Regions from separate parts of the Rhizobium sp. USDA 3886 genome, predicted to be linked through region 1. Evidence: predicted binding sites of a transcription regulator. Region 1 holds the regulator's gene; each other region holds the start of a gene.
What was found. Region 1 encodes LexA, which represses DNA repair genes until DNA is damaged. Its sites were predicted from a motif close to TGTTCNNNNTGTGTTCNG; they were not measured.
Positions count from the first base shown of each region.

Region 2: a site for LexA is predicted at 6,514-6,531, ahead of ACZ9BX_RS08410 (ribonuclease T2 family protein). Genes of this name have one in related genera too.
Region 3: a site for LexA is predicted at 8,223-8,240, ahead of ACZ9BX_RS13370 (DNA recombination protein RmuC). Genes of this name have one in related genera too.

Region 1 covers NZ_JBWCDC010000001.1:844,768-854,441, reverse strand. Annotated here, with positions in the region: partial or broken gene ACZ9BX_RS04420 (methyl-accepting chemotaxis protein) at 1-1,527, shown strand, start outside; gene kdsA (3-deoxy-8-phosphooctulonate synthase) at 1,549-2,394, opposite strand; gene ACZ9BX_RS04410 (VOC family protein) at 2,391-3,269, opposite strand; gene lexA (transcriptional repressor LexA) at 3,476-4,192, shown strand; partial or broken gene ACZ9BX_RS04400 (ComEC/Rec2 family competence protein) at 4,173-5,391, opposite strand; gene gltA (citrate synthase) at 5,812-7,101, shown strand; gene ACZ9BX_RS04390 (MFS transporter) at 7,285-8,529, opposite strand; gene lpxB (lipid-A-disaccharide synthase) at 8,802-9,674, opposite strand, start outside.
Region 2 covers NZ_JBWCDC010000001.1:1,599,802-1,609,475, reverse strand. Annotated here, with positions in the region: gene ACZ9BX_RS08445 (DUF4432 family protein) at 1-760, shown strand, start outside; gene ACZ9BX_RS08440 (protein tyrosine phosphatase family protein) at 832-1,170, shown strand; gene ACZ9BX_RS08435 (RidA family protein) at 1,226-1,570, shown strand; gene ACZ9BX_RS08430 (thiamine pyrophosphate-binding protein) at 1,611-3,269, opposite strand; gene caiB (succinate--glutarate CoA-transferase) at 3,266-4,480, opposite strand; gene ACZ9BX_RS08420 (DMT family transporter) at 4,499-5,452, opposite strand; gene ACZ9BX_RS08415 (alpha/beta fold hydrolase) at 5,468-6,397, opposite strand; gene ACZ9BX_RS08410 (ribonuclease T2 family protein) at 6,548-7,288, shown strand; gene ACZ9BX_RS08405 (methyltransferase) at 7,352-8,116, shown strand; gene ettA (energy-dependent translational throttle protein EttA) at 8,268-9,674, shown strand, end outside.
Region 3 covers NZ_JBWCDC010000001.1:2,603,217-2,612,890, reverse strand. Annotated here, with positions in the region: gene lptB (LPS export ABC transporter ATP-binding protein) at 1-310, shown strand, start outside; gene rpoN (RNA polymerase factor sigma-54) at 467-2,005, shown strand; gene hpf (ribosome hibernation-promoting factor, HPF/YfiA family) at 2,261-2,836, shown strand; gene ptsN (PTS IIA-like nitrogen regulatory protein PtsN) at 2,907-3,371, shown strand; gene ACZ9BX_RS13380 (methyl-accepting chemotaxis protein) at 3,449-5,791, opposite strand; gene ACZ9BX_RS13375 (ribokinase) at 6,020-6,919, opposite strand; gene ACZ9BX_RS13370 (DNA recombination protein RmuC) at 6,970-8,190, opposite strand; gene def (peptide deformylase) at 8,374-8,889, shown strand; gene fmt (methionyl-tRNA formyltransferase) at 8,928-9,674, shown strand, end outside.

The sequences.
Region 1 (9,674 bases):
GTGACCTCAAGCAAAAGCTCCTGAACGATGTGCTCGTCAAAGGCGACGTGTTTTGGAAGGTGATGTTGGAGGAACTCGCGCCGGCCATTCTCAAGAATGACTCCGCAGTCATCCCGGCGTCCTTCGAAACACTTGCGACGAATTTCCATATTCATGAAAGCGCCGTCAACAAGCTCGTGGATATGGCGAACACCTTCCTGGCGGATGCCGAAAAGGATGCCGCGGAACAGACACGCATCCTCTCGACCATCACGCTCGCAGCTGCCGCAGTCTCGCTTTGCCTGCTTCTCGGCGGCCTGTATGTCTTCCGACGCCGCGCCATCGTGCCGCTCTCGGCGATGCGCGACTATATGGCGATCCTTGCCGGCGGCGACTATTCGAAGGAAGTGCCCTTCAGCCGCCGCGGCGATGAGATCGGTGAGATGGCGCGGGCCGCTTACCGTCTTCCGCGAAGCCGCCGAAGAGCGGAACAATATCCGCGAGCGCCAGGATGCCGAACGTCAGGCCCAAACGCAGCGTGATGCGGCGCTTGCCGCCACCAAGGCAGATGAGGAAGCCGTCCGCGAGCGCGTCATCGCGAGCCTGAGCCGCGGCCTGGAACGCCTTTCCGGGGGCGACCTCACCGTCCAGCTAAGCGAGCCCTTCGAAGCGGCCTATGAAAAGTTGCGCGAGCAGTTCAATTCGAGCATCCACACGCTTTCCGGCGCGATGACGGAAATTTCGGCCGTCACGAATACGGTGCGGACCGGCTCCGGCGAAATCGCGTCGAGCACGGACGACCTGGCCCGGCGCACCGAGCATCAGGCCGCTTCGCTGGAGCAAGCAGCCTCGGCGCTCGACCAGATCACGGTCACCGTCAAGAACTCGTCGGAACGGGCCAATGAAGCGAACGCGATGATGACGGCGACCAAGGAAAGTGCCACCTATTCGGCAACCGTCGTGCATGAGGCGGTCGCTGCGATGGAGAAGATCGAGACATCATCTGTGCAGATCGGCGAGATCATCAACGTCATCGATGAAATCGCCTTCCAGACCAACCTCCTCGCGCTCAATGCCGGCGTGGAAGCCGCCCGCGCCGGTGAAGCCGGAAAGGGTTTTGCAGTCGTTGCGCAGGAAGTGCGCGACCTTGCCGGCCGCTCTGCCAATCTAGCGAAGGAAATCAAGCAGTTGATCGAGACGTCTTCCAATCAGGTGTCAGCCGGCGTTGCACTAGTCAACCGCACCGGTGAGGCGCTCAGCAATATCGATCAGCAGGTTTTCAGGGTCACGGCGCTGATCGAGGCGATCGTGCGTTCCTCTTCCGAACAAACGACCGCTCTCCTGGAAGTCAACGCCGCCGTCAACACAATGGACAGCGTCACGCAGCAGAACGCGGCGATGGTTGAGCAGACGAGTGCCGCTTGCCGCGAACTTGGTGAAGAGGCGATACACCTCAATCACCTGCTGTCCCGTTTCCGTCTCGACGACGTGACGGCCCCTACCGCAACGCGGTCGCACTCTAGCCAAAGGATGGCGCTTGCCGGCTGACGGCAGGCACCTCATGTCCGTTCAAGCCGCCTTGGCGATCGCGTCGAAGGCCAGCAGCTTTTCGAGCAGCCGGGGCATGTCCTTCAGATGGACCATGTTCGGGCCGTCGGACGGTGCGTGATCGGGATCCTCATGCGTCTCGATGAAGACGCCTGCCACGCCGACGGCGACGGCCGCGCGTGCCAGCGTCTCGACGAACTCCCTCTGCCCGCCGGTCGAGCCGCCCTGCCCGCCGGGTTGCTGCACCGAATGGGTCGCATCGAAAACGACAGGGGCGCCCATGGCCGCCATGATCGGCAGCGAGCGCATGTCCGAGACCAGCGTGTTGTAGCCGAAGGAGGCCCCGCGCTCGCAAAGCAGGATGTTCGGATTGCCGGTGGCATTCAGCTTGCCGAGGACGTTCTTCATATCCCAGGGTGCCAGGAACTGGCCCTTCTTCACATTGATCGCCCGGCCCGTCTTGGCGGCGGCAACGAGGAGGTCCGTCTGGCGGCTGAGGAAGGCCGGGATCTGCAGGATGTCGACGACCGGCGCGACGGCAGCGCACTGCTCTTCCGTATGAATGTCCGTCAGCACCGGAAAACCGAATTCCTTCTTGAGGTCGGCAAAGACTTCCAGCGCCTTCTCAAGGCCGATGCCGCGCTGAGCGGACAGCGAGGTCCGGTTCGCCTTGTCGAAGGACGACTTGTAAACCAGGCCGATGCCGAGCATTTTGCACAGCTCGCTCAAAACGCCGGCCACCATGAACGCATGCTCGCGGCTCTCCATCTGGCAGGGGCCGGCAATCAGTGACAGCCTGCCGCTGTTGGAAAAGACGACGCGGCCGGCACCTTCGCCGACTGCGACTTCGGAATTCGTATTGCTCATTGGGTCTCCTCGAAGGCGAAGATCGCACCCTGGCCGGGCGCCGGCTTCACCAGGACTCTGTTGTTCTTGCGTGTATAGGTCATCCCGTTATCAGCCAAAAGCGCTTCTGTCACGGCAAGATCGGTGGTGCGGAAAACGATAGCGCTGCCTCTAAGCCCCTTATCTGCGGTTAACGGCAGCGAATCGAAATAAGCCTCCATCCCTTCCGGCGACAGCAGGCTAATCCTGGTATTCGCTGACGCGATCGCCACGCCGAACGGCGTCCGCTCGATTCCCGTCGTAGACGCGCCCAACTGAAGAAACGAGCCGAAAGCTTCAGGCTCCGGCGCGCTTAGCACGATCTCCGAGATACCGGTTGCGCCATTCGCATGCTTTTCCAGCGCGCTGCGATCGGCCGGAAAGGCGTTGATGCGCTGGCAGGCGAAGAGGAAGAAATCCGGCACCCGAAGATCGGCGGCAAAGGCAAGCTTGAAAGTCCCCGTCGATTGCGACCCGTCCGGCATCTTGATCAGGCGCGAAAACTCCAGCATGCCGCCGCCGCTCTTTCTCGCCCGCACGAAGTGCGCATGATCGGCGTCCGCGTCTTCCGTGGCGAACACGGCCGCAGAGAATCCGTCATTGCCGCAGCGGAAGCGAAAGGCTTGGTCGCGTGCCACAAAGACGTTTCCGTGCCGCACTGCCTCTTCACATTCCTTCGCGCTCGCAACGCCAAGCGGCTCGAGATAGGTCTTGTCGGAGAAGAAAACGCAGGCATTCACCGTGCCGAAAGGATGACGGCCCTCGTCGGCAACCGTGAACCCCAATCGTCCCAGCCGCTCCCGCGCGAGATCGATGTTGGTGACAGGCAGAACAAGATGATCCAGCGGATGCAGCATGGCGTCACGTCTCCATTTCCTGTGCCGAAAGATGTGTGCCGGGTATCTTGGCTTTGCAAGCCGGGCGCCCTATCCGGCAAACAAAAAGTTTCGAAAACGAACGCAGTTGAGGGGAAATTTTACGAAAATTTAGGTACTTGCGGAACACATATGGAACATATAGTGTCTGTTCTGGCTTTGTTTCACGAAACTGGGGTTAAACTTCGATGCTGACGCGCAAACAACAGGAGCTTCTCCTCTTCATTCATGAGCGCATGAAAGAATCCGGCGTGCCGCCGTCCTTTGACGAAATGAAGGATGCGCTGGATCTCGCGTCCAAATCCGGTATCCATCGGCTGATCACCGCACTGGAAGAGCGCGGTTTCATTCGCCGCCTACCGAATCGGGCTCGCGCGCTTGAGGTGATCCGGCTTCCGGAAGCCTATAGCCCGAGCATTCAGCCCCGCCGCGGCTTTTCGCCGAGCGTCATCGAGGGCAGCCTCGGCAAGCTGCAGCCTACGGCCGTCCCGCCGAAGCCGGCGAACGAAGGCAATAACAGCTCCGTTTCGGTTCCCGTCATGGGCCGGATCGCGGCAGGCGTTCCGATCTCGGCGATCCAGAACAACACGCACGACATCAACGTTCCAGCCGACATGCTCGGCTCCGGCGAGCACTACGCGCTCGAGGTCAAGGGCGATTCGATGATCGAGGCTGGTATCTTCGACGGCGACACGGTCATCATCCGCAACACCAGTACCGCAAACCCCGGCGATATCGTCGTGGCCCTGGTCGACGACGAGGAAGCGACGCTGAAACGGTTCCGTCGCAAGGGTGCTTCGATTGCGCTCGAGGCCGCAAACCCGGCCTACGAAACCCGCATCTTCGGACCAGATCGTGTCAAGGTTCAGGGCAAACTCGTCGGCCTCATCCGCCGTTATCACTAACCGGCGGCCCATCGCCGGGCAAAGGTACCGCTGCGCCAATCATAGGCGCGGTGGCGGCTCCAGGGGCGATCGAGTTTCTCGAAGGCGGTTGTGATTTGTGCTGCTCCGCTTCCGAAGCGCAATTCAATAGCGCCGGTTTTCCGCAAGGTTTCGCCCGTGAAGGGCATCGCGCCGGATCGGCAGAGCGCAGCTGACCGGCGCAACGCCGATGTCCACGGTATGGCAAGCTGGACCAAGATAGGCGGCATTATCGAGCACCGTCAGCACGGAGCCATTTTCGAGCCGTTCCCGTACACCATGCTTTCTTGACGCAGGACAAATGGCTAGCCGCGGCAGTGTTCCGCATCGCATTTCTCGCCTTCTCCTGCTGCTCCGGGGAGAGCTCCGTTCTCTCGCTGGCTTTTGCCGAGTGGATCGGCGCTGAACCGGCATCGATGAATCGGGGCCGCAGATTGTCATCGATAGCCAGCGCCCTTTCCACTGATCGAAAATGAAATCCGGCGACGCTCGCCGTCCGACGCGAGCGAGGCTCTGTTGACGATGGCAACGAGGCTGCCGTCCTCTGCGATCACAACATCCGGTGCGGTTACGCCCGACATCAGGGCGACCAAAAGCGTCGAGACTGACATGATCGCGGTGCCAATATGCCGGAGCTTCGTGCGCAGCAGCGTAAGCAGCGGGAAGCCGGTGACTGCTACCGGAAAGTACCAGCCCGGCAGCCCGCCCACGCCGATGTCGCCACCCACGAGGATACTGTCTTTGCGGTCGCGATCACCAGATCGAGCCCGAAACCGACCACCCTCCATTGCAGCGCGTCGAGCCCGAAGGGCATCAGCAGCATGGCAATCAATCCAGCAGGCATGATGATGAAGGAGATGATCGGCATGGCTGCGGGATTGGCCCGCAGGACATAAGCCGTCAGCCGGTGAATATGCTCGATCGAGAACAATGCCGTCGAAAAGCCGCAGGATGCCGCCGAAAAAGCCCGAGACCGAAATCAGCAGCTGAAGCGCCCGAAGTTTTGCAAACGGGCTTCGCGCATCGGCCGCTCCTTCCATAGCGCGTATCCGGGGACCAGCGCCAGCGTCGCGGTAAAGGACATCTGGAAGCTCGGCCCCATGATCCTCGGAGGGCGGCGAGACGATGATGATGAGAAGCGCTGAAAGCGCCACGTTGCGAACGGCGGTTATTCGCGGGCGAGAGCTTTGCATATGCCGGAGGCTTCCTCCCGCTTTCCAAAAGCGCAAGGCAGGGGCATGCGGAACTGCCCGTCCACGACATCTGCTGACGCGGAAATGCGCAGCGTGCTCGTTTTCAACTCCGGCATGCACCCAGCCCGGCGGCACCTCTTAATACAACCCCGAATGCAGCCCAACGGGCGTTTCAGTAACAATAATCGATTGAAAAAAGCCAAAAAAATTGGATTGCCAAAAGCCGAATTAAATCATTGGCTTCCGTTATGCGCCTCCGGCATCGCAGGAGTGTCTAAAAGTTGATACTGCGATGCACAAAATGGCGCCACGGTAACTTGGCATTGGCGCCGTGATCATATAGCTATCGGAGAGGACGCTTAACCCTATGGCGCTTTTATGGCGCCGCCGCCAGTTTGGAGGATCAGCATGACGGATCAAAGCGCAACAATCAAAATCGGCGACAAAACCGCCAATCTTTCCGTGAAAAGCGGAACGATCGGTCCGGATGTCATCGATATTGGTGCACTGTACAAAAACACCGGTTCCTTCACCTACGATCCTGGTTTCACCTCGACCGCTTCCTGTGAATCGAAGATCACATATATCGACGGCGATGAAGGCGTTCTGCTGCATCGCGGCTACCCGATCGAACAGCTTGCCGAGCACGGCGACTTCCTGGAAGTCTGCTATCTGCTGCTTTACGGTGAACTGCCGACGGCCGCGCAGAAGAAGGACTTTGACTTCCGCGTCACGCATCACACCATGGTGCACGAGCAAATGTCGCGCTTCTTCACCGGCTTCCGCCGCGACGCGCATCCGATGGCCGTCATGTGCGGCTGCGTCGGCGCTCTGTCTGCCTTCTACCACGACTCGACGGACATCACCGATCCACATCAGCGCATGGTTGCAAGCCTGCGCATGATCGCCAAGATGCCGACGATCGCGGCCATGGCCTACAAGTACTATATCGGCCAGCCCTTCGTTTACCCGAAGAACGATCTCGACTACGCCTCGAACTTTTTGCGCATGTGCTTCGCCGTTCCTTGCGAAGAATATGTCGTGAACCCGGTCCTTTCACGCGCCATGGACCGTATCTTCATCCTGCATGCCGACCACGAGCAGAACGCATCGACCTCGACGGTCCGTCTCGCCGGCTCCTCGGGCGCCAATCCGTTCGCCTGCATCGCAGCCGGCATTGCCTGCCTCTGGGGTCCGGCTCATGGCGGTGCAAACGAAGCGGCCCTCAACATGCTTTCGGAAATCGGCACGGTCGACCGCATTCCGGAATATATCGCCCGCGCCAAGGACAAGAACGATCCGTTCCGCCTAATGGGCTTCGGTCACCGCGTCTATAAGAACTACGATCCGCGCGCCAAGATCATGCAGAAGACGACGCATGAGGTTCTCGCCGAACTCGGTCACAGGGACGACCCGCTTCTCGAAGTCGCGATGGAGCTGGAACGCATCGCGCTAACCGACGAATACTTCATCGAAAAGAAGCTCTATCCGAACATCGACTTCTATTCCGGCATCACGCTGAAGGCACTCGGCTTCCCCACGACGATGTTCACCGTACTCTTCGCGCTGGCACGCACCGTCGGCTGGATAGCCCAGTGGAACGAGATGATCGAAGATCCGCAGCAGCGCATCGGCCGTCCGCGCCAGCTCTATGTCGGCGAGCCGCCGCGCGACTACGTTCCGGTTTCGAAGCGTTAGGCCGCTTCCTCCCGAAAGGAAACCCGGTCAAGGATCCAGTTCTTGACCAGAGTGCGGAATATCAACAGCCGCAAAAGCCGGTCGAGAACGCCGGCTTTTGCGGCTGTTTTTTTGACTTTGTCGCGAGCCTTAAGGATCCTTGCAGCAACCCCATTTCTGCGATGGGTGGAAAGCGCCAGCCGGCTAGGAAACCCGCTTGGACGCGCGCCGATCGATAAAAGCCGCGAAAAGTGCCGCCAGTAACGCGAGCGATGCCGATATCAGCAACATGCCGAGCAGCGCATGGACCGCGCCTGACTCCTTGAGAAACAGACCGGCGGTGGAGGCTATGAGCGCTCCGCCGGCGATTGACATCGCGGCGGCCAACCCTGCGGCAGTGCCCGCGAGATCGGCACGGACGGACATCACGCCCAAGTTGGCAGCGGGCATCGTCAACCCATTGCCGATGCCGATAAACATGCAAGGTCCGAAGAACGCCAGAACGTGGGTGATGCCCGACATCGACAGGCTCAGGCCGACCAGCAGCCCCATGCAAGTCAAGAGACGTGCAACAACAATGGTGGCGTTTCGTGGGCTTCGGGACCCGTAGCGGCCAGCCAAATAGCTGCCCAGGATGAAGCCAGCCGGAACCATTCCCATGTAGAATCCCAGCTTCGCGCTTGATCCGTCAATGGCCAACGGCGCGCCTCCCAGGAAGATATAAAGTGTCCCCATGGAGCAGGCCATGCACAGGGTGTAGGCCCAGAAACCGGCCGCGCCCAAGAGATGCATATATGAAGCAAGGTAGTTCGTCGTCGATTTCGCCGAGGGTGTGGCGGTTTCTCTCAACTCCCGCATGGACGGGGCCAGGATCGCCGCACCGAACATCGCAAGAATGGCGAAGATCGCCCGCCATCCGAACAGTTCGTCCAACACTCCGCCAAACGTCGGGCCGAGCATGGGCGCAATTGCCCATCCCATGGCGGCGTAACCAATTCTGCTTGCGGCTTCGCGTTCGCCCGATGTTTCCTTGATAACGACGAGAGCGACGGAAAAGCAGGCAGAGATGGACGCTTGCATCGCTCGAAACAGAAGGAAAACGCCAATATTGGGCGCAAGGGCACAGCCAACGGACGCGACGACGAAGATGGAGATTGCCATCAATGCAACGGGCCTGCGTCCATAGCGATCCGACATTGCGCCTGCGATGAGGTTCGTCAGGGCGCTGACAATCGCATAACCGGCAACCGAAAGGTTGACGAGCGTGAAATCAGCTTGGAACGTGGCGGCAATGTTCGGCAGCGACGGCAAGATCATATTCACCGGCAACGCCGAGAGTGCCGTAAGGAGGATAAGAATTGTGCGTCGGGGCGCAGCCGCAGCCGAAGTCACGACCGGGTTTCCGGCGGTCTGTTTGCTGGGAACCTGAATGGGATTGTCGCTCATCATTGTTTGTCCATCTTGCCAGTGGGGATTATGGAAGTCTGACGAGGCGCGGCCCCAATTTCGGGCATAAAAAAAGGCCCCGTCAGGAGCCTGCTTACCGCGCATGGGTGCTTTCGCCGGGTGGTTATACCATCCTGCCCATGCGCTCCATCACCACTACGAGAACCGTTGCGATATTCATTCCATTGTAGCTAGACGCAAAGTTGCATGTCGTCAATCACTGCTCTGCTACATGTCTATGAGCGGCCGATGCCACAATGCAGTTGGGCACCCGGTCAGAAATGGCCGTTTTTTTTCTTGTTCAGAAGGTCGAGAACGACGTCAGCCGCCCGTTCCCCCGGCGGCTTTTCCGTCTGCATGCGTTGCCAGACAAAGTCGAAACCTTCAACCATTGCGCGCCGCTGGAGTGTGTCGCTGGAAAGCCTCTCCATCCAGCGTGCCAGGCTGGCGCCGCGAACGACCTCGTTGATATATTCCGGCACGACGGCGTAGTCAGCGATCAGATTCGGGATTGCGCCAGTCCATGTTTTGATACGCCGCGTCATCATCGTGATGATCCAGTCTGTCTTGTAGACCGAGACTGTCGGCACGCCTGTAAGTGCAAGCTCAAGGATGACGGTCCCTGACGCAGCCATTGCCGCATCAGCCTCCGCGAAAGCCTGCCATTTCTGTTCATTACCAGTCAGGATCTCAGGTTTCGTTTCCCAGTCCTTCACAATGTCGCGAACCATCGATTCTCTGCGGCTGACCGTCGGCATCAGGAAACGCACGTCGCCGTTGCGCGCCACCAGTTCATTCACGGCCTCGCGAAAATAGGGAAGCAGCTTCGTGATTTCCGACGAGCGCGATCCGGGCAGCAGCATGATCGTCTTCCGGCCTTCGGCGTCAGTCTGGAGCTTTTCTGCCCGGCGGAGCCGAGCGCCAATTAAATCCGCATCCGCCGTCAGCCGGTGGCCGACGTAGGTCGTTTGCGGTCCGCCGAGTTGCTCCATCACTGCGGGCTCGAACGGCAGAACGGCCAGCACATGGTCGACGTAACCCAGCATCTGCTGCGCACGATATTCCTTCCACGCCCATACGCTAGGACAGACATAATTGACGACCGGTAGCTCCGGCAGGGTTTCGCGGACACGTCTGGCAACGCGATG
Region 2 (9,674 bases), 760 kb from region 1:
CGACGGCGTCGATATCGCGCCGAAGCGCGCCATCCCGGACGACGGCGATCCGCGTATCGACCACTCGCTCGAAGGTTTTCTCTTCACCTGCGGTCCGGACCACATCCGCCATCGCGAGCCGATCCCGGCGCGGACGGATGGCAAGGTCTACCCGCTTCATGGTTCGGTGTCCGGTCATCCCGCCAAGGTTCTCTGGACCAAATTCGAGAACGGCAATGCCGAGTGCCGCGCCGACATCGATATCGTCACCGTCGAAGGATTGCCGCAGCGGATCGAACGGCTTTGGCGCATCGACGGCGCGACGGGGGAAGTTTTGCTGGACGACACCGTCGTCAACACCAGCGGCCAAGTGGTACCGACCTTCCTGATGTATCACATAAATACCGGCGGCAAATGGCTCGATGCCGGTACGCGGCTGGAAGGGGCTATGCTCGAAGGCGGTGGTTTTCCGTGGACCTTCGGAGAAGAGCTTGGCGGCCTCTTTTGCGTCGAGGCTTTGGCCGCCGAGGATGGTTTTGCCGAAGTCCGGCTGGGGCCGATGAAAGCAGCGGGCGGCAAGACGCTGTGCGTGCGTTTCCACACGGATACGCTGCCGCATCTGCAGGTCTGGCGGAACCAGAAGACGCCGGCGGACGTTTTCGGCATCGAACCGGTCTCGCATCGTTGGGTCTCGCGTAGCGAGCTTCAGGCGGGCGGCGAGTTCAACATGCTGCAGCCGGGCGAGAGCCGCAGCTATGCGCTTCGCGTCGCCTTCCTCTAGGCGAACAGTTATTGACGCTTCCGGTCTCGCATCGTAGAGCTTCTGCCATTCATTCTCAGGAGGAACGTGCGATGGACATCCGCCAGATCGACGACGAATATTCGGTATCCGGCCAGATCACGCTGGAGGATCTCGATCAGATCAAGGCGATGGGCTTCAAGTCGATCGTCTGCCATCGCCCGGATCAGGAAGGCCCGGACCAGACGCCGTTTTCCGTGATCGAAGCCCGCGCCAAGGAACTTGGCCTCGACATCGCGCATGTGCCCGTCGGCCCGATGGGCGTGACGGAGGAAGCCGTGCAGGGCATGGTCGACGCGCTCGACGAATTTCCGCGCCCGATGCTCGGCTATTGCCGTTCCGGCGCGCGCTCCACCGCAATCTATCAGAAGACCCATCATATTCGCGGCTGATCTTCCGGCGCGGCCTCCCACCGCGCCTTTATTTCATAAAACTTAGGAGAGCATCATGAGCATCAAGCGTATCGACGTCGGCGCCCGCATGAGCGGCGCGGTCATCCACGGCAACACCGTCTATCTCGCAGGCCAAGTCGGCGAAGGCGAGAGCGTGACCGATCAGTGCAAGTCGGCGCTTGCCGAAGTCGATCGCCTGCTTGCTGCTGCAGGTTCCAGCAAATCGAAGATCCTGCAGACGCTGATCTATCTCTCCGACATTTCCTACTTTGCGGAAATGAACGCTGCCTGGGAAGCCTGGGTCGATCCGACGAACACGCCAGCCCGCGCGACCAGCGAAGCCAAGCTCGCAGCGCCGAAGTACAAGGTCGAGTTCATCGTCACCGCGGCAATCGACTAAGATCGGCGTCATTGCCAATTTCGAAAGCCGGTGGGTTCGCTCACCGGCTTTTTGTTTGGGCGATTTCGGAGAGCGTGCGCGTCGGCGTGATTGCCTCCGGATCGAGCTTCACCTCGATGATCGACGGCTTGCCGCTGGCGCGGGCGCGCTCGAAGGCGGGCGCGAAGTCCTCGGTTTTCGCCACCGTTTCGCCATGGCCGCCGTAGGCACGGGCAAGAGCCGCGAAATCCGGATTGGTGAGATCCGTACCGCTGACACGGCCGGGATAGTCACGTTCCTGGTGCATGCGGATCGTGCCATAGATGCCGTTGTTGATGACGAGGGCGATGATCGGAAGATTGTAGCGAACTGCGGTGGCGAACTCCTGCCCGTGCATCAGGAAGCAGCCGTCACCGGCAAAGCAGATGACTTCGCGCTCCGGAAAAAGCCGCTTGGCGGCAACGGCGGCGGGCAATCCGTAACCCATCGAGCCGGATGTGGGTGCCGCCTGCGTATTGAACTGCCGGAAGCGATGGAAGCGGTGCAGCCAGGTGGCATAGTTGCCGGCACCGTTGGTGAAGATCGTGTCGGCCTTCGTGTTGCCCTCGATCCATTCCATGATCGGCCCCATATGCACGGCTCCGGGGCCTGTCCGCGGCGGCTTCGACCAGTCAAGATAGGCTTGGTGCATGCGTTCCGTCCGCTCGGCCCAGCGCGGTTCGGTAGGCGCTTCGAGATCGCCAAGGGCGGCGACGAAGTCCTGCGGCGATGCGCAGATCGCAAGATCCGGGCGGTAGATGCGGCCGAGCTCGGACGGGTCGGGATAGATATGGACGAGCGATTGTGCCGGGTAGGGGACGTCGATCAGCGTATAGCCTGACGACGGCATTTCCGACATCCGGCCGCCCAGCAAAATCAGCAGGTCGCTCTCTTTGATCTCTTCCGCCAGTGCCGGATTGATGCCGATGCCGACATCGCCGGCATAGCCTGCGTGCAGGTGGTCGAAGAGCATCTGGCGGCGGAAGGAGCATCCGACCGGCAGCTTGAAACGCTCGGCAAAGACGCGGAAATCGGCAACGGCATCCGCATCCCAGCGTGTGCCGCCGAGAATGACCATCGGACGCTCGGCCTTCAGGAGCCGCATGTAGAAATCGTCGACCTGACGGCGTCCGGGATGAGCCGGAACGCGGGCATAAGGCTTCGCGCGCGGCGCTTCCACTTGATCACGCAACATGTCCTCGGGCAGTGACAGCACGACAGGCCCGGGCCTGCCAGAGGTGGCAACGGCAAAGGCGCGGGTGACGAATTCGGGAGTGCGCGCCGCATCGTCGATTTCGCCGACCCATTTGGCATATTCTGTCAGGGCGCGCCGGAACTCCACTTCCTGGAAGGCCTCGCGCTCGCGGGCATCGCGCTGGACCTGGCCGATGAAGAGGATCATCGGGATCGAATCCTGTCTGGCGATATGCAGGCCCGCCGAAGCATTCGTCGCGCCAGGGCCGCGGGTGACCATGCAGATGCCGGGCTCGCCGGTGAGCCTGCCCCAGCAATCGGCCATCATCGCGGCGCCGCCTTCCTGACGGCAGACGATCACCTCGATATCGGTGTCATAAAGCGCGTCCAGCACGGCGAGAAAGCTTTCGCCGGGCACGCAGGAAAGGCGCTTGACCCCGTTTGCCTTCAGCGCTTCGACAATCAGCTCGCCGCCGCTCTTCTTCATGATGCCGATTTCCTCTCCCGTTCGGCGCGCTCCAATGCCTCGAGCTCGGCCAGAACCTCTTCCTGATGTTCGCCAAGCCGCGGGCTCGGCCTTTCGTATCGCAGGGGCGTTTCGGAGAGCACGACCGGCGTCCTCACGCCGGGGATCACGGTTCCTGCCGCATCCGGCAGATCGATGCGCAGGCCGCGCGCGACGATCTGCGGATCAGCGAACATCTCTTCGATGGTATTGATCGCGCCGGCCGGCACTGCGTTTTCTTCGCAGGCTTTCAAGAGGTCGGCCTTCTGCCATTTCAGCGTTTCGGTCGATACCAGGCGGCGCACCTCATCGCGGTTGGCGACGCGGGCCCTGTTGGTCGAAAAGCGTTCGTTGCTGGCGATGCCATCGAGGCTGAGGACCGTGCAGAGGCGACGGAACTGGCTGTCATTGCCGACGGCGAGGATCAGGTAGCCGTCGGCGCTCGGCACGACCTCATAGGGAGAGATATTCGGATGGGCATTGCCGAGCCGCGTCGGCGCGCGGCCGGAAATCAGGTAGTTCATGTTCTGATTGGCGAGCACGGCGGACTGAACGTCGAGCAGCGCCATATCGACGAGCTGACCTTCACCCGTCTTCAGGGCATGGATGAGGGCCGCCTCGATTGCCGATGCGGCATAGATGCCGGTGAAGATATCGGCGATAGCGACACCCGCTTTCATCGGCTGTCGATCCGGCTCGCCGGTGATCGACATGAAGCCGGACATTCCCTGAACGATATAGTCATAGCCCGCGAGGCCGGCATAGGGACCGGACTGGCCGAAGCCGGTGATCGAGCAATAGACGAGCTTCGGGTTGATCTTGCGCAAGCTCTCGTAGTCGAGCCCGTATTTGACGAGGCCGCCGAGCTTGAAATTCTCGATCAAGACATCGGCCGTTGCCGCAAGGCGCCGCACCAGCGACTGGCCTTCTTCGGTCCTCAGGTCGGCCGTGACCGAGCGCTTGTTGCGATTGGCGGAGTGATAATAGGCGGCTGAAAGGTTTTCGCCGTCCTTACCCTCGATGAAGGGCGGTCCCCATTGCCGCGTATCATCGCCACCATCCGGATTTTCGACCTTGATGACGTCGGCGCCGAGATCGGCCAGCATCTGACCGGCCCAGGGACCTGCGAGAACGCGGGCGAGTTCGATGACCCTGATGCCGTCAAGCGGCGGCTTCCTGCTTCTGTCCGTCATGTTCCTCCCGAGAACGGATCACGGCGCCCGCGTCGCCTCAGATGTATCGGATACGGGCTTGGATGCAAAGCGGCGCTCGCGCCAGATGATGTAAAGTCCGGATGCGATGATGATGAGAATGCCGAGCCATTTGATGGCATCGGGAAAATCACCAAAAACCAGCCAAGCGAAGATCGTCGCCGAGACAATCTCGAAATACTGCAGCGGCGCCAAGGTCGAGGCGGGTGCGGAGCGATAGGCATAGACGCCGAGAATGCCGGCGATCGCGGCCGTTACGCCGACGCCGAGGAGCCAGACGAGACCTGTCATGTCCGGCGTCACCGGATCAAACACATCCGAGCCGCTCCCATGCCCAATGAAGAGCAAAATGACGCAGAAGAGAAGGCCCCACAGGCCCATATGAAATTGCATCGCCCAGGGATCCTCGCGTTGTGCCAGGGCCCTGTTCATCATCGCGGAGATGGCGATGCAGACTGCGCTGACGACCGGCAACAGCGCCACGTAGCCGACCTCCTGGAAGCTTGGCTGGATGATCAATATCGCACCGAAGAAGCCGACGCCGCAGGCGGCGTAGCGGCGCCAGCCGATTGTCTCGCCGAGAAAAATACTGCTCAGGATCGTCAGAATGATGGGTTCGACGAAGAAGATCGCGATCGCGTCTGCAACCGCCATGTATTTCAGTGTCGTGACGAACGAGATCATCGAAATGGTGATGATGGCGCCGCGGATCGCGTGGAAGAGGCTCTGCCGCCACGACAAGTCCGCCAGGTTTTTCCGCCAGAGAACGATCGGAAGCATGCAGAGCGCCTGCACGGCAAAGCGCGCCGCGGTGATTTCCGCGGACGGAATCGTCGTGATCGCAAGCTTGGAAAAAATGTCGATTACCGGCGAGACGAGCACCGAAAGGAACATGAGCAGCAGACCCATGGTCACGTCGGAGGAGGCATTCTTCATCATCGCGGCACTGCTCATTCCATGGTCCTCTTATCAGGACCTTGCGGTTGCTTCATCGCACCAATCGGCAAAGGCCGAAATCGCCGCTTCGGCGCCGATCTCGTTCAGCGTTTCGTGCCGTTTGTCCTGATATATTTCGGTCGTGATACGGGAGAAACCATGCCGTTTCAAACGGTTTGACAGCCAGGCCACGGCTTTTCCGCCATCGGTCGCCGGATCCTTTCCGCCGCCGACGACGTGGATCGGCAGATCCTTTCGCAGCCTGTCGAGATGCCGCTTCTGCGGCGCGCGGAAGGTGAGCTCGAAGATATCGAGCCAGAGCGAGACGGAAGCATCGAAGCCGCAGAGCGGATCGGCTATATATTTGTCGACTTCGGCCGGATCTCGGGAGAGCCAGTCGAATTCCGTCCGATGGCCGGGGATGGATTTGCCCCAGGCACTGAAGGTGAGTTTAGGCAGCATGCCGCTCGGAACGTCGGAACCCTTCAGGGCTTTTTCGACAAGCAGGATGGCTTGCGCGGCGCGGCCTGCGAAACCGACCGCGAAGTTCGAGTTCCACACGGCAACGGCGTCGAACTTCTCCGGATAGGTCACGGCAGCGTTGAGCGCGATCAGGCCGCCCATGGAGTGGCCGAAGAGGATCACCGGGAGATTCGGGTGGAGCTCTGCCGCATAGTCCCGCATGGCGACGGTGTCGGCGAGGACCTGCTGCACACCATTTCGCGGGGCGAACTGCCCGATCGGTGCGCCCTTAGCCACCGTCTCGCCATGGCCGCGGTGGTCGTGGGCATAGACATGATAGCCGCGTGCAGCTATCGCGTTGGCGAAGCGTGCGTAGCGCTTCGAATGTTCGGCAAGTCCGTGGGAGATCAACAACACGCCACGCGAGCCGCCGCCGGCTATCTCATGATGAAAGGCGAGCGTTGCCTCCGGCGTCTTAAGCCATTGTGTTTGCGAAAACATTTCTATCCTCCCGCTGCAACAGAGCAGATCGCGGGCCAAATGCAACATCCCGGCACATGTTTGCAGCGAAATTTCTTGCGATTCAGGGTTGCAGAGTTTTGGGCTCCGTGTTTATGTGTTCCTGAATTGTTCCGTCTGCGGGGAGTGGCGATGAGCAGGGTGTTTCTGCGCTTGATGGCGTTCGTTCTGTCGATGATTCTGGCCGGCTTTGCGGTTGCGCAGGAACGGGAAGGGCGGACTCGCTTCATCCTTGCTGCAAGCTGGCAGCCGGCATTCTGCCAGACAAACCAGAAAAAGCCGGAATGCAGCAGCCAGACGAGGGAGCGTTTCGACGCGACGAATTTCTCGCTGCACGGCCTCTGGCCGCTGCGCCAGAACTACTGCGGTGTGCCGAAGGACTTGCAGGCAGCCGACAAGGACGGCGATTGGCAGAAGCTGCCGGAGGTCAAGCTGACGGCCGAGAACGCGTCGGCCCTTGCGAAGGCCATGCCCGGAACGCAATCGGGTCTCGAACGTCACGAATGGACGAAGCACGGCACCTGCACGAAGATGAGCGCCGACGATTATTTCGGCGCGGCGATCCGCCTGATGGGTGACCTGAACGGCTCGGCGGTGCGCGACCTCTTTGCGGCGAATGTCGGTATGACGGTCAAGGCCGATCAGATCAAGGCGGCTTTCGACAAGAGCTTCGGGGCTGGCGCCGGCGAGCGCGTGAAGATGAGCTGCCGCCGTGCAGGCGGCATCCGTGTGATCAGTGAGCTGACGATCGGCCTGTCGGAGGATGCGGGCTCGGGCGCCGGTGCCGGTGCGGGGCTTGCGAAACTCATCCAAAGCGCCGGCCGCACCTCCTTCGGCTGCGATGAAGGCGTTGTCGACGCTGCGGGCTTCTGAAGGTTTGTCGCCACGGCCGGAAACTGGAGCACCGGCATACTTTCCGCGCAGGGAGGGAGAACAATGCGGCTGGACGACTTCGGAAGCGTCGGGGACGCCTATCAAAGATACTCGAATGGGATACGCGGCAGAATACGTCACGAGCTGGCGTTCGAAGTCGTGGCCAGCCTTGCGCCTGCCGGCGGAACAATTCTGGATATGGGGTGTGGCGATGGCGAGATATCCGCGCGCCTATCCGAAGCAGGCTTTAGAGTTCTCGGCATCGACGCTTCGCCGGAAATGCTACGCCGGGCAAATCTGCGCAAGGCAGAACTGCCGAAGCAAGTCCGCGACCGGCTTGAGTTTGCGCCGGGCGACATCACCGATTTCGCATGGGAGCATCTGTTCGATGCGGTTTGCTGCCACGGGGTGCTGATGTACTTGGACGACAGCGCCGCTGCCATCCGAAAATTGGCAAGTCATGTAACCCGCGGCGGGCTGCTTAGCATCCTGACGAAAAACGCACTCTCCAGCGGTTTCCGGGAAGCGCTGCTTGGAGACTACGCGACGGCAAGGGAATTGATCGAAACCGGCGCGGCGGCCAGCATGGGCAACCTTGGAATCAAGACGCGCGGCGATGATCCTTCGGCGGTTGTTCAGCAGATGGAGGCCTGTGGCTTTGCGGAATGCCAATGGCGGGGAGTCCGCGTGTTTTCCGATCATCTTGACGAACCCGGCTTTGACGAGGCGCTCGCTGGCAAGCTCATCGCGCTTGAGCGCGCTGCTTCGCTGCGTGACCCATATCGAGCGATGGCGCGGCTATTTCACGCGACTGGGCGGAAGGCCTGACGAGAGCAGGAGAATCCCTCCGTTCCGTTGCTTTTCGAACGGAACCAAAATCGATTTGCCGTATAGAAAGCCGGTTTCGGCGTTGCCCGGGCGCCGGCTTTCGCCTACATAGCGGCCACGGTTTTCAAGTTTCCGCCCGGAGCAGCATATAATGGCACGTCAGTTCATCTATCACATGGCCGGCCTCAGCAAGGCATATGGCAACAAGAAGGTGCTGGAGAACATCCACCTTTCCTTCTATCCCGACGCCAAGATCGGCATCCTCGGCCCGAACGGCGCCGGTAAGTCGACGGTCCTGCGCATCATGGCCGGCCTCGACAAGGAGTATACGGGCGAGGCCTGGCTCGCTGAAGGCGCGACGCTCGGCTTTCTGGCGCAGGAGCCGCAGCTCGATGCTTCGAAGACGGCGCTCGAAAACGTCATGGAAGGAGTCGCTTCGAAGACGGCGATCCTCGACCGCTACAACGAACTGATGATGAACTACTCCGACGAGACGGCGGAGGAGGGCGCCAAGCTCCAGGACATTATCGACAGCCAGAACCTCTGGGACTTGGAAAGCCAGGTCGAGATGGCGATGGACGCGTTGCGCTGCCCGCCGGCCGATGCGGACGTCACGACGCTGTCCGGCGGTGAGCGCCGCCGCGTTGCGCTGTGCAAGCTGCTGCTGTCGCAGCCGGACGTGTTGCTGCTCGACGAGCCGACCAACCACCTCGATGCCGAGACAATCGCCTGGCTCGAAAAGCACCTGCGCGAATATCCGGGCGCTGTGCTGATGATCACCCACGACCGCTACTTCCTCGACAACGTCACCGGCTGGATTCTCGAGCTCGACCGCGGCCGCGGCATTCCCTACGAGGGCAACTACTCGGCTTATCTGCAGGCGAAGGCGAAGCGCATGCAGCAGGAAGGCCGCGAAGAAGCGTCCCGCCAGAAGGCGCTTTCACGCGAGCAGGAATGGATTGCGTCCAGCCCGAAGGCGCGTCAGGCAAAGTCGAAGGCGCGTATCCGCGCCTATGACGACCTGGTTGCGGCAGCCGCCGACCGCCGTCCCGGCGACGCCCAGATCGTCATCCCGGTCGGCGAGCGTCTCGGCCAGGTCGTGATCGAGGCCGAGAACCTTACCAAGGGATATGGCGATACGGTTCTGATCGAGAATCTCACCTTCAAGCTGCCGCCGGGCGGCATCGTCGGTGTCATTGGCCCGAACGGTGCCGGCAAGACGACGCTGTTTCGCATGATCACCGGCCAGGAAAAGCCGGACAGCGGCGAAATCCGAATCGGCGATACCGTCGATCTCGGCTATGTCGACCAGAGCCGCGATGCGCTCAACGGCAGCAAGACCGTCTGGGAGGAAATTTCCGGCGGCAACGACATCATCAAGCTTGGCAAGTACGAAGTGAATTCGCGCGCCTATTGCGGCGCCTTCAACTTCAAGGGCGGCGACCAGCAGCAGAAGGTCGGCACGCTTTCGGGCGGCCAGCGCAACCGCGTCCACCTCGCCAAGATGCTGAAGGCCGGCGGCAACGTCATCCTGCTCGACGAACCGACCAACGACCTC
Region 3 (9,674 bases), 1.8 Mb from region 1:
GGGCGGTGAGCGCCGGCGTCTGGAAATTGCACGCGCACTTGCAACCGATCCGACCTTCATGCTGCTTGACGAGCCTTTTGCTGGCGTCGATCCCATTTCGGTCGCGGACATCCAGAACCTCGTGCACCATCTGACGGCACGCGGCATCGGCGTTTTGATCACCGACCACAATGTGCGCGAGACGCTGGGCCTCATCGATCGAGCCTATATCATCCATGCCGGCGAAGTGCTGACGCATGGCCGCGCGAACGACATCGTCAACAATCCGGAAGTGCGCCGGCTCTATCTTGGTGACAAATTCAGCCTTTGATAGGATCGAAGGCGACGGAAATTCACCTTCCTGTCATACTTGCGCTTGACCAAATAGAATAAAAAAGCAATTTTTGGGCCAAGTTGGATTTCCGCGGCCCGAACTCTTCTCGAACGCGGTTTCCCGGAGGAATTGAACGGGAGTTTCGCGTCCGCTATGGCCCTGTCTGCCAATCTTTTCCTGCGACAGAACCAGTCCTTGGTGATGACGCCGCAACTGATGCAATCCATCCAGTTGCTGCAGATGACGCACTTCGAGCTTGTCCAGTTCATTGCGCAGGAAGTTGAGAAGAACCCATTGCTCGAATTTCCGTCAGATGACGCCGAAACGGGCAGCGATCCCGATGTGCAGGATGAACTGCACGGCCGCCAGGGCGATGAAGATGATGACCGCCTCGATGCACTTTCCGGAGACTGGTACGACAACGGCAACGGCGGCAGTACCAGCCAGCTGAGTGAGGAGTTGGACGCCAATTATGCGAACGTCTACCAGGATGATGGGGCGCCGCCGCGGGCCGATGCGCCGGAGCTGATCAGCCAGTGGAAGTCGATGCCGGGAGGCGGCGACGGAGGGAATTACGATCTCGACGATTTTGTTGCCGGCCAGGTCTCTCTCAGAGATCACCTTGCCCAGCAGATTCCATTCGTCCTGCCGGATGCAAGTGACCGGCTGATCGCGCAGCAGTTAATCGACCAGCTCGACGAGGCGGGTTACCTGCAGAGCGACCCCGTCGGCATCGGTGAAAGACTGGGCACCGATCCTGCGGCCGCCGAACGTGTTCTTACCGAGTTACAGACCCTCGATCCGCCTGGCGTCTTTGCGCGCACCCTGGCCGAATGCCTGTCGATCCAGCTAAAACAGAAGGATCGCTTCGATCCTGCCATGCAGGCCCTCGTTTCCAACCTCGAATTGCTGGCACGGCGCGACTTCGCGACGCTGAAGCGGCTTTGCGGCGTGGACGAGGAAGACTTGCTTGATATGCTATCGGAGATTCGCCAGCTGAATCCGAAACCCGGCAGCGGCTTTGAGGCCAGCTTTTCCGAAGCGATCATGCCGGATGTCGTCGTGCGTTTGTCATCTGATGGAAGCTGGCTGGTAGAGCTGAACCCGGATACGCTCCCGCGCGTGCTCGTCAATCAATCCTATTTCGCCAAGGTTACAAAGAACGGCGGCGATTACGCATTCTTGTCCGAATGCCTTCAGAGCGCCAACTGGCTCACGCGCAGTCTCGATCAGCGCGCGAAGACGATCATGAAAGTGGCAAGCGAGATCGTCCGCCAGCAGGACGCCTTCCTGATGCATGGCGTCGATTACCTGCGCCCGCTGAATCTGAAGACGGTCGCAGATGCCATCAAGATGCATGAGTCGACCGTCAGCCGCGTCACCTCGAATAAGTACATTCTGACGCCGCGCGGCCTCTTCGAACTCAAATATTTCTTCACGGTTTCGATCAGCGCGGTGGAGGGCGGCGACAGCCATTCTGCTGAGGCCGTTCGCCACAGGATCCGCTCTCTGATCATGCGGGAAAGCCCGGATGCTGTCCTCTCCGACGATGACATTGTCGACATGCTGAAGAAGGACGGCATCGATCTGGCTCGCCGTACGGTTGCAAAGTACCGCGAGGCGATGAATATCGCGTCCTCCGTTCAGCGGCGGCGCGAAAAGCGGGCATTGGCGAAGGTTGCGGGCTTTTAAAAGCCGAGCTAAATCAACCCTTGACTGAATTTCCATATTCGCGCCGCGGCGCACCCGTTGACATTTCGATAGTCTACCGCTAGAAGCCCGCCGCAATTGGCGCTGTGAACAGCGTTTGGACTTATCCCCATCATCCTCAGGGCGCTTGGAGCACGCGACTTAAGCCGATCTTGCTTGAGTCTACGTGAAGTGCTTGGATGAGGTGTGGCGTTGGCGTAAACTGGTACCGCAAACCACTATAAGAAGGGAAACTCGATGAGTGTGCGTGTATCCGGTAAACACATGGAAATTGGGGACTCGTTCCGTCAAAGGATCGAGGACCAAATGGACATGGCCATCACGAAATACTTTGACGGGGGCTATTCCGGTCAGGTGATTGTGGAGAAATCGAGTTCGCGCTTCTCTGCCGATTGCAAGCTTCATCTCGACAGCGGGGTGGTGTTGCATGCGGCAGGCGAAGCGATGGACCCGCAGCTCGCATTCGATGCAGCTTCGGAGCGCATCGAAAAGCGTCTCCGCCGCTACAAGCGCAAGCTCAAGGATCATCATGCCGGAAACCATCTGAATGGGTCTGCGGAAGTCGCCTATACGGTCATGGACGCGGTCCCGGATCATGAAGAAGAGGTTCCCGACGATTTCGCCCCGGTCATTGTTGCCGAGAGCACGAAGCAGTTGAAAACCATGTCCGTCGCGACCGCCGTGATGGCGCTCGATATGACGGATGAGCCGCTGCTTCTGTTCCGTAGCCCGGGCAAGGAACATTTGAACATCGTTTACCGCAGGCATGACGGCAATATTGGCTGGATCGACGCGGCCAATATCAAGAGCTGACATCCGGGCGATGAGCGGCGGGGACGCCGCTCTCCCGATCATCCGGTTTCGGCGACAGAAGGAAAAAGAAATGGCATTGGCAGATCTGCTGCACCAAGATGCGATCATTCCCGCCCTAAAGGTAAATTCGAAGAAACAGTTGCTTCAGGAATTGGCGGCAAAGGCCTCCAAAATCACCGGCCTTTCCGAGCGGGAAATTTTCGACGTCGTTCTGCAGCGTGAGCGTCTCGGCTCGACGGGTGTCGGCAATGGTATCGCCATTCCGCACGGCAAGCTTGCCAGCACCCGCTCGATTGTCGGTGTCTTTGCACGGCTGGAAAGTCCAGTCGATTTCGAAGCGCTGGACGACCAGCCGGTCGATCTGGTGTTTCTGCTTCTCGCTCCGGAAGGGGCGGGCGCCGACCATTTGAAAGCGCTGTCGCGCATTGCGCGGGTGCTTCGCGATCACGATCTCGTCGCGAAGCTGCGCGCCACCGATTCCGCATCGGCGATTTATGCCTTCCTCAACGAAGAGCAAGCATCAAACGCTGCCTGAGCGGCGGACGATCGTCTAAAATAAAAAGAGGCGCCCGGTTGTCCGGACGCCTCTTTTCATCAGTGCCGAGCCCTGCCTCAGAACTCTTCCCAGTTGTCCTGCGCAACGGCAGCCGAACCGTGCGACTGTGGCACAGCTCGGCGTGGCGCGGGAGCCGGAGAACGGTAGGTCGGCGCCGGAGTTGCAGGGGCGCGCATTTGCTGTGCCGCCGAGCGCAGCGCCGTGGCGTTCCCCTGACCAGACACACGGAAGCGAAGGACGAGGGCCTTCAGCGTCTGCGCTTCGTCGTTCAGCGCAACGCTGGCTGCTGTCGCCTCTTCGACCATTGCCGCATTCTGCTGGGTCACCTGGTCCATCTGGTTCATCGCCTGGTTGATTTCCTTGAGGCCGATCGCTTGCTCACTTGCGGAGGCTGAGATCTGGCGGATGAGACCGTTGATGCCCATCACCTGCTCGGCGATCTTATGCAGCGTACCCCCGGCCCGGCCGACGAGATCGACGCCTTCCTTGACCTGGATGGCTGAGGTGTTGATGAGCGTCTTGATTTCCTTGGCTGCATTTGCAGAGCGTTGGGCCAGCTCGCGGACTTCCTGAGCAACCACAGCGAACCCCTTACCCGCTTCACCGGCGCGCGCCGCTTCGACGCCTGCGTTGAGCGCCAAGAGGTTTGTCTGGAAGGCGATTTCATCGATGACACCGATGATGCGAGAGACTTCAGTCGATGACTGCTCGATGCCGTGCATGGAGGCGATTGCCTTTTGCACCACCTCGCCGGATTTTTCTGCGTCTTCGCAGGCGAGATTAACGTTGCCGGCGGCCGTCCGCGCATTGTCAGCACTCGAATTGACCTGAACGGTCAGCTCGTTGAGCGCGGCGGCGGTTTCTTCCAGGCTTGCCGCCTGCTGTTCCGTGCGCTTGGCAAGATCCGAGGCGCTGTTGCTGATTTCGCTGGTGCCCGAGCCAATGTTCACGACGCTGACGTTCATCGTGTTGATCGTCTCTTCAAGACTGGCAAGCGCAGCGTTGAAATCCTGCTTCAGCTTGTTGTATTCGCCGGGGAACGCCTCTGTGATGCGATGGCCGAGGTTGCCCTGCGATAGTTCGGAGAGCCCGGCACCGACGATGGAAACGATCTGGCGCTGCAGCGCGACCGACTCCTGCCGCTCGCTTTCAGAACGGCTGCGTTCAGTTTCGGCGGCACTGCGCTGATTGTCAGCCTCTGCTTCGAGCCGTTGCGTATCGGCAAGCGCAAACCGGAATCCTTCGAGGGCTTTGGCGACGGAACCGATTTCGTCCGCGCGGTCCTGACCGGTGACCGGCTCTTCATACTTGCCGTCGCTAAGCGCTTTGACACTCGCAACCAGCGAGCCAAGAGGCATTTGCACGAAAGAGCGGACGGCAAAATAGAGAGCCAGCATGACGGCACCGAGGACAACAATGCCACCGGCGATCATCATGAAGGTTTGATCGCGCACTGGTGCGTTAATGGCGCTGTGGGGAACATCAACGAGCACGACCCACGTTGCATGAAGATCCGGCACGGCAAACGGATAAACGACGCGGTCGAAAGGTTCATAGCCATCAAAGGCGAGGTTACGAACCACACCTGATGTCATCGAGGCTAGCGCTGTCTGAACTTCGGCCGCACCTTCGCCGTCGCCATAGGGTTTCGACATCAGTTCTTTCGTCGGCGCCACGATCCAGTTGCCGTTTTGCGCAACGAGGGTGACGCGACCCGAACCGAAGGGATGCAATGCCTGCAGTTTGTCGGTGAGGGATTTGAGCGAGATGTCGACGCCTTCGACACCAATCATCTTGCCGCCGGACATGACGGGATAGGCGATGGAGGTCAGCAGCGTTGGAACATCGGTGCCTTCGGCGAGATAGGGTGAGGTGATGGCGCCCTTGCCGCTTTCGGCCGCAAGTTTCCACCATTCCGCGGCATAATCGTTGTCGAAGGTCGAAAACTGGATGGCGCCTCCCCTCGTCTTCGACCAATAGGGCGTAAAGGCGCCGTTCTTGTTCGTGCCCTCATCGAGCTTATCGGCGATCTCGGTTGTTTTGCCGTCGAAGGCGCCGAGCTGTTCGCAGAACCAGCTTCCGAAGGCAAAAGCATTCTGCTCGAGGTTAGCCTTGAGGATGTTTACGATGCCCTTGCGGTCGAAGGTCTTGCCTTCGTGACCGCGGCCGACGACGCCCGACATCGAGCGCGCGGCGCTCGCCAACTCGCCTACATTTGCAGCGATCTCGTTGGCAATTGATTTCGCCTCGAGATTGGCTTGGTCCATCGTCAGCATCTGAACGCGATCGCGCGTTTGGTCGATCAGGAAAAGGTTGGAGATCAGCATCACAAGCGCGATGGCCACGCCTGTAATGAGGATGAGCTTTGCGGCAAGCGACTTCATGCGGAAGATGGACATGGGTTCCTCGGCAGTGGCGACGCACCGGAGGCGCATTCTCCGGCACGGGGAGGAAATGCCGCGCCGTCATGGAGCAGCCGTGACGTGCCAGGGCCTTCGAGAAAAGCCAGGCGATCAAAGAAAGATCGCCGGAAATCCCTTAAATTTGAATGAAACTATATCGATTCATTCTGCTAATATATTGAGTTGATTCATATTTCTTCGAGTGTTCGGTCAAAATAGACAAGACTATATCTTGTTTGCGACTTCGGCGGACAAGGGAATGGATGGCTGTGCTCCGGCCTTGAGGCAGGCCAGCGAGCCGGCGATGGCGGCCCGGCGCAGCGAAGCCTCAAAATCGAGGCCTTCATCGAGGCTTGCGGCAAAGTAGCCGCAGAACGTATCGCCAGCGCCGACGGTATCCACCGGCTCGATTTTCAGTCCCTTCGCTCGTGTAACGACACCATCCCGGATTGCGATCACGCCGTCTGCGCCGAGCGTCACGATCAATGTCTGTCCCGTCTCTTCGTGCAGGCGCCTTAACGCCGTTTCGCGGTCAGCTGTGCTCATGTTGTCCTGGCCGGCAAGCCGCTCGAACTCCGTCTCGTTGGCAATGACGATATCGGCGAGACGCCCGAGCCGTGGGGCGTCCGCAATAAGCGGGGCGAGATTGAGGACGGTCGTGACGCCCTTGACCTTGGCTGCGGTTAGCGCACGCTCAACCGCCGGCGCGGGCACTTCGAACTGCAGCATCAGGATATCGCCTTTGCTCATGGCGCCGATTGCCGCATCGGCGTCCCCAGCCGTGATAGTCCCGTTTGCGCCCGGCACGACGGCGATCATGTTCTCGCCGTCTCCACCAACAATAATCAGCGCTGTTCCCGTCGGCCCTTCGACATGCTTGACACCTGCAAGGCGGGTGCCTGCCTGATCGAGAAGCGCAAGCGCCGGAGCAGCGAATTCATCCTTGCCGACTGCGCCCACCATATGGACCACTTGGCCGGCACGTCGCGCGGCCAATGCCTGGTTGGCTCCCTTGCCGCCGGCCGCCGTTGCAAAGCCGTTGCCGGCCACCGTTTCGCCGGGCTTCGGCAGGCGATCGGTCGTGGCGATGAGGTCCATGTTGATGGAGCCGAAAACTGTGATCATAAAGGGTTTCCCGTCATGCTTCTTATGCGGACGGACACTGCCCGATGGGCTCACTCTTCGTCAACCACCCGGAGTTTAAGAAGCCCGGTGCGGCTCTCGACCGACTTCGCCGGAGGTCCGCTTTCACGTTCCTGCTTGAGTGCTCCTCCGCCCTCGAATTCCAGCGCTTCGATCTTTGCGCCGCGTTTGGAGAGCTTGTCACTGGACGTGATGATCTGATCAATATCCCGCTGTGCCTGGGAAAAATGAGTCTGCAGTTTGCGCACGCGCTCATCAAGCCGCCCGAGATCATCCATCAGGATTGCTACCTCACCCTGGATGACGTGCGCTTGCGCCTGCATGCGCTGATCCTTCAAAACGGCCTGGATGACCTGGATCGACAGCATCAGCAGCGAAGGCGAAACGATGACGATGCGGGAACGATGCGCTTTCTGGACGATCGGCTCGAAATTCTCGTGGATTTCAGCGAAGATCGATTCCGAAGGAACGAAGAGAAATGCCGTCTCCTGTGTCTCACCTTGGATAAGATACTTCTCCGAGATATCGCGGATATGGATTTCCATGTCGCGGCGGAATTGTTGCGAGGCAAGTTTGGTGGCGTCCGGATTGCCCGCGTCGCGAATGGCATTCCATGCTTCGAGAGGAAATTTGGCATCGATGACCAGGGGCGGTGCACTGTTCGGCATGCGCACGGTGCAGTCCGGCCGCGAGCCGTTTGAAAGCGTCTGCTGGAAAGCATAGGCACCCATCGGCAGGCCGTCGGCGACGATTGTCTCCATGCGGGACTGGCCGAAGGCGCCGCGCGTTTGCTTGTTGGAGAGGATAGCCTGAAGCCCGACGACGTCTTTCGCCAGTGTCTGGATGTTGTTCTGAGCCGCATCGATGACGGCAAGCCGTTCCTGCAGCCGCTGAAGGTTCTCGTGCGTCGATTTCGTCTGTTCGCTGATTGTCGTGTTAACGCGTTGCGACATGCCGTCGAGGCGCTGACCGATCGCTTGGTTGAGTTCGGCCTGACGTGTGCCGAAGACCTCAGCCATCGTCGAGATGCGTCCCTTCATCTCGGCCTGGATCTTCAGAAGCTCGGACATTCGGGCATCGGCTTCCGCGGCCCGGATCGCTGCCTCCTCATTCTGCTCGCGGCGGAGATTGCCGTTCCTGAACAGCAGAACGAGCACCACGACAACAACAGCAATAGCGCCGCCGGCAAGAGCAAGGATGACCGGGCTGAGCCCGGCGAGCGAAATCGTCAGCGAGTCGGTAGCGTTGTTCATTCGCGCACAATAACAAACTCGGAGGCAATGGCTAGATCAAAACGTGAACAAATCCACAGCGCAATTTCCGGAGTGCCGCGCAACCTAACCGAATGCGGCAAATTCCGAAAGGCGGCGCAAAAAAGCGCCTTCCGGGGTTTCAGGATAATTCCCTAGCCGGAAAAGATAGGTTATGGGAACGCCATGACCATCAAGCCACTTATCATTCTTCCAGATCCCGTTCTCCGCCAGGTTTCCAAGCCGATCGAGCGGGTCGATGCCGATCTCAAGCGTCTTGCCGACGATATGCTGGAAACGATGTACGACGCGCCGGGCATCGGTCTGGCTGCAATTCAGGTCGGCGTGCCGCGCCGTATGCTGGTGATCGACGTTTCGCGCGAGGGCGAGGAAAAACAGCCGCAGGTCTTCATCAATCCGGAGATCCTCAAGTCTTCGGGTGAGCGATCTGTCTATGAAGAAGGCTGCCTTTCCATCCCGGACTATTATGCCGAGGTCGAGCGTCCGGCGGCTGTGACGGTCAAATACCTCGATCGCGACGGCAAGGAGCAGACCGTGGAGGCCGATGGCCTTCTCGCCACTTGCCTACAGCATGAGATCGACCATTTGAACGGCGTACTCTTCATCGATCATATCTCGCGGCTGAAGCGCGAAATGGTGATCAAGAAGTTCACAAAGGCGGCGAAGTCGAAGGCGATTTAGACAGGGCGGCGGGCGGCCCTAAAACCTGGCGGGATAGAATGTCGCTTCGCATCATTTTCATGGGAACGCCGGAGTTCTCGGTCCTGACCCTGCGCAAGCTGGTGGATGCGGGGCATCAGATCGTTGCGGTCTATACGCAGCCGCCGCGGCCGGGCGGACGGCGCGGTCTCGACCTGCAGAAGTCGCCGGTGCATCAGGCCGCCGAACTCCTCGGCCTGCCGGTCTTCACACCGGTCAATTTCAAGGAGCCGGAAGAACGGGAGCGCTTCCGGGCGCTCAATGCGGATGTGGCGGTTGTCGTCGCCTATGGGCTGCTGCTGCCGGAGGCGATTTTGAACGGAACGCGAAACGGCTGCTACAATGGCCATGCCTCGCTGCTGCCGCGCTGGCGCGGCGCAGCACCCATCCAGAGAGCGATCATGGCAGGCGACGAAAAGACCGGCATGATGGTAATGAAGATGGACAAGGGGCTCGATACCGGCCCCGTCGCGTTGACCCGCGAAGTCGAGATCGGACCGAACATGACGGCCGGTGAACTGCATGACAAGCTGATGTACGTCGGCGCGAAGGCCATCGCTGAAGCGATGGTCAAGCTCGAAATGGGCGACCTGCCGCTGACGCCGCAGCCGGAAGAGGGAGTCCTCTATGCCGCGAAGATCGACAAGGGCGAGACGCGGATCGATTTCGGCAGGGGTGCAACGGACGTTCACAATCATATCCGCGGACTGTCGCCATTTCCGGGTGCCTGGTTCGAGATAGGGATCGGCGGCAAGCCGGAGCGGGTG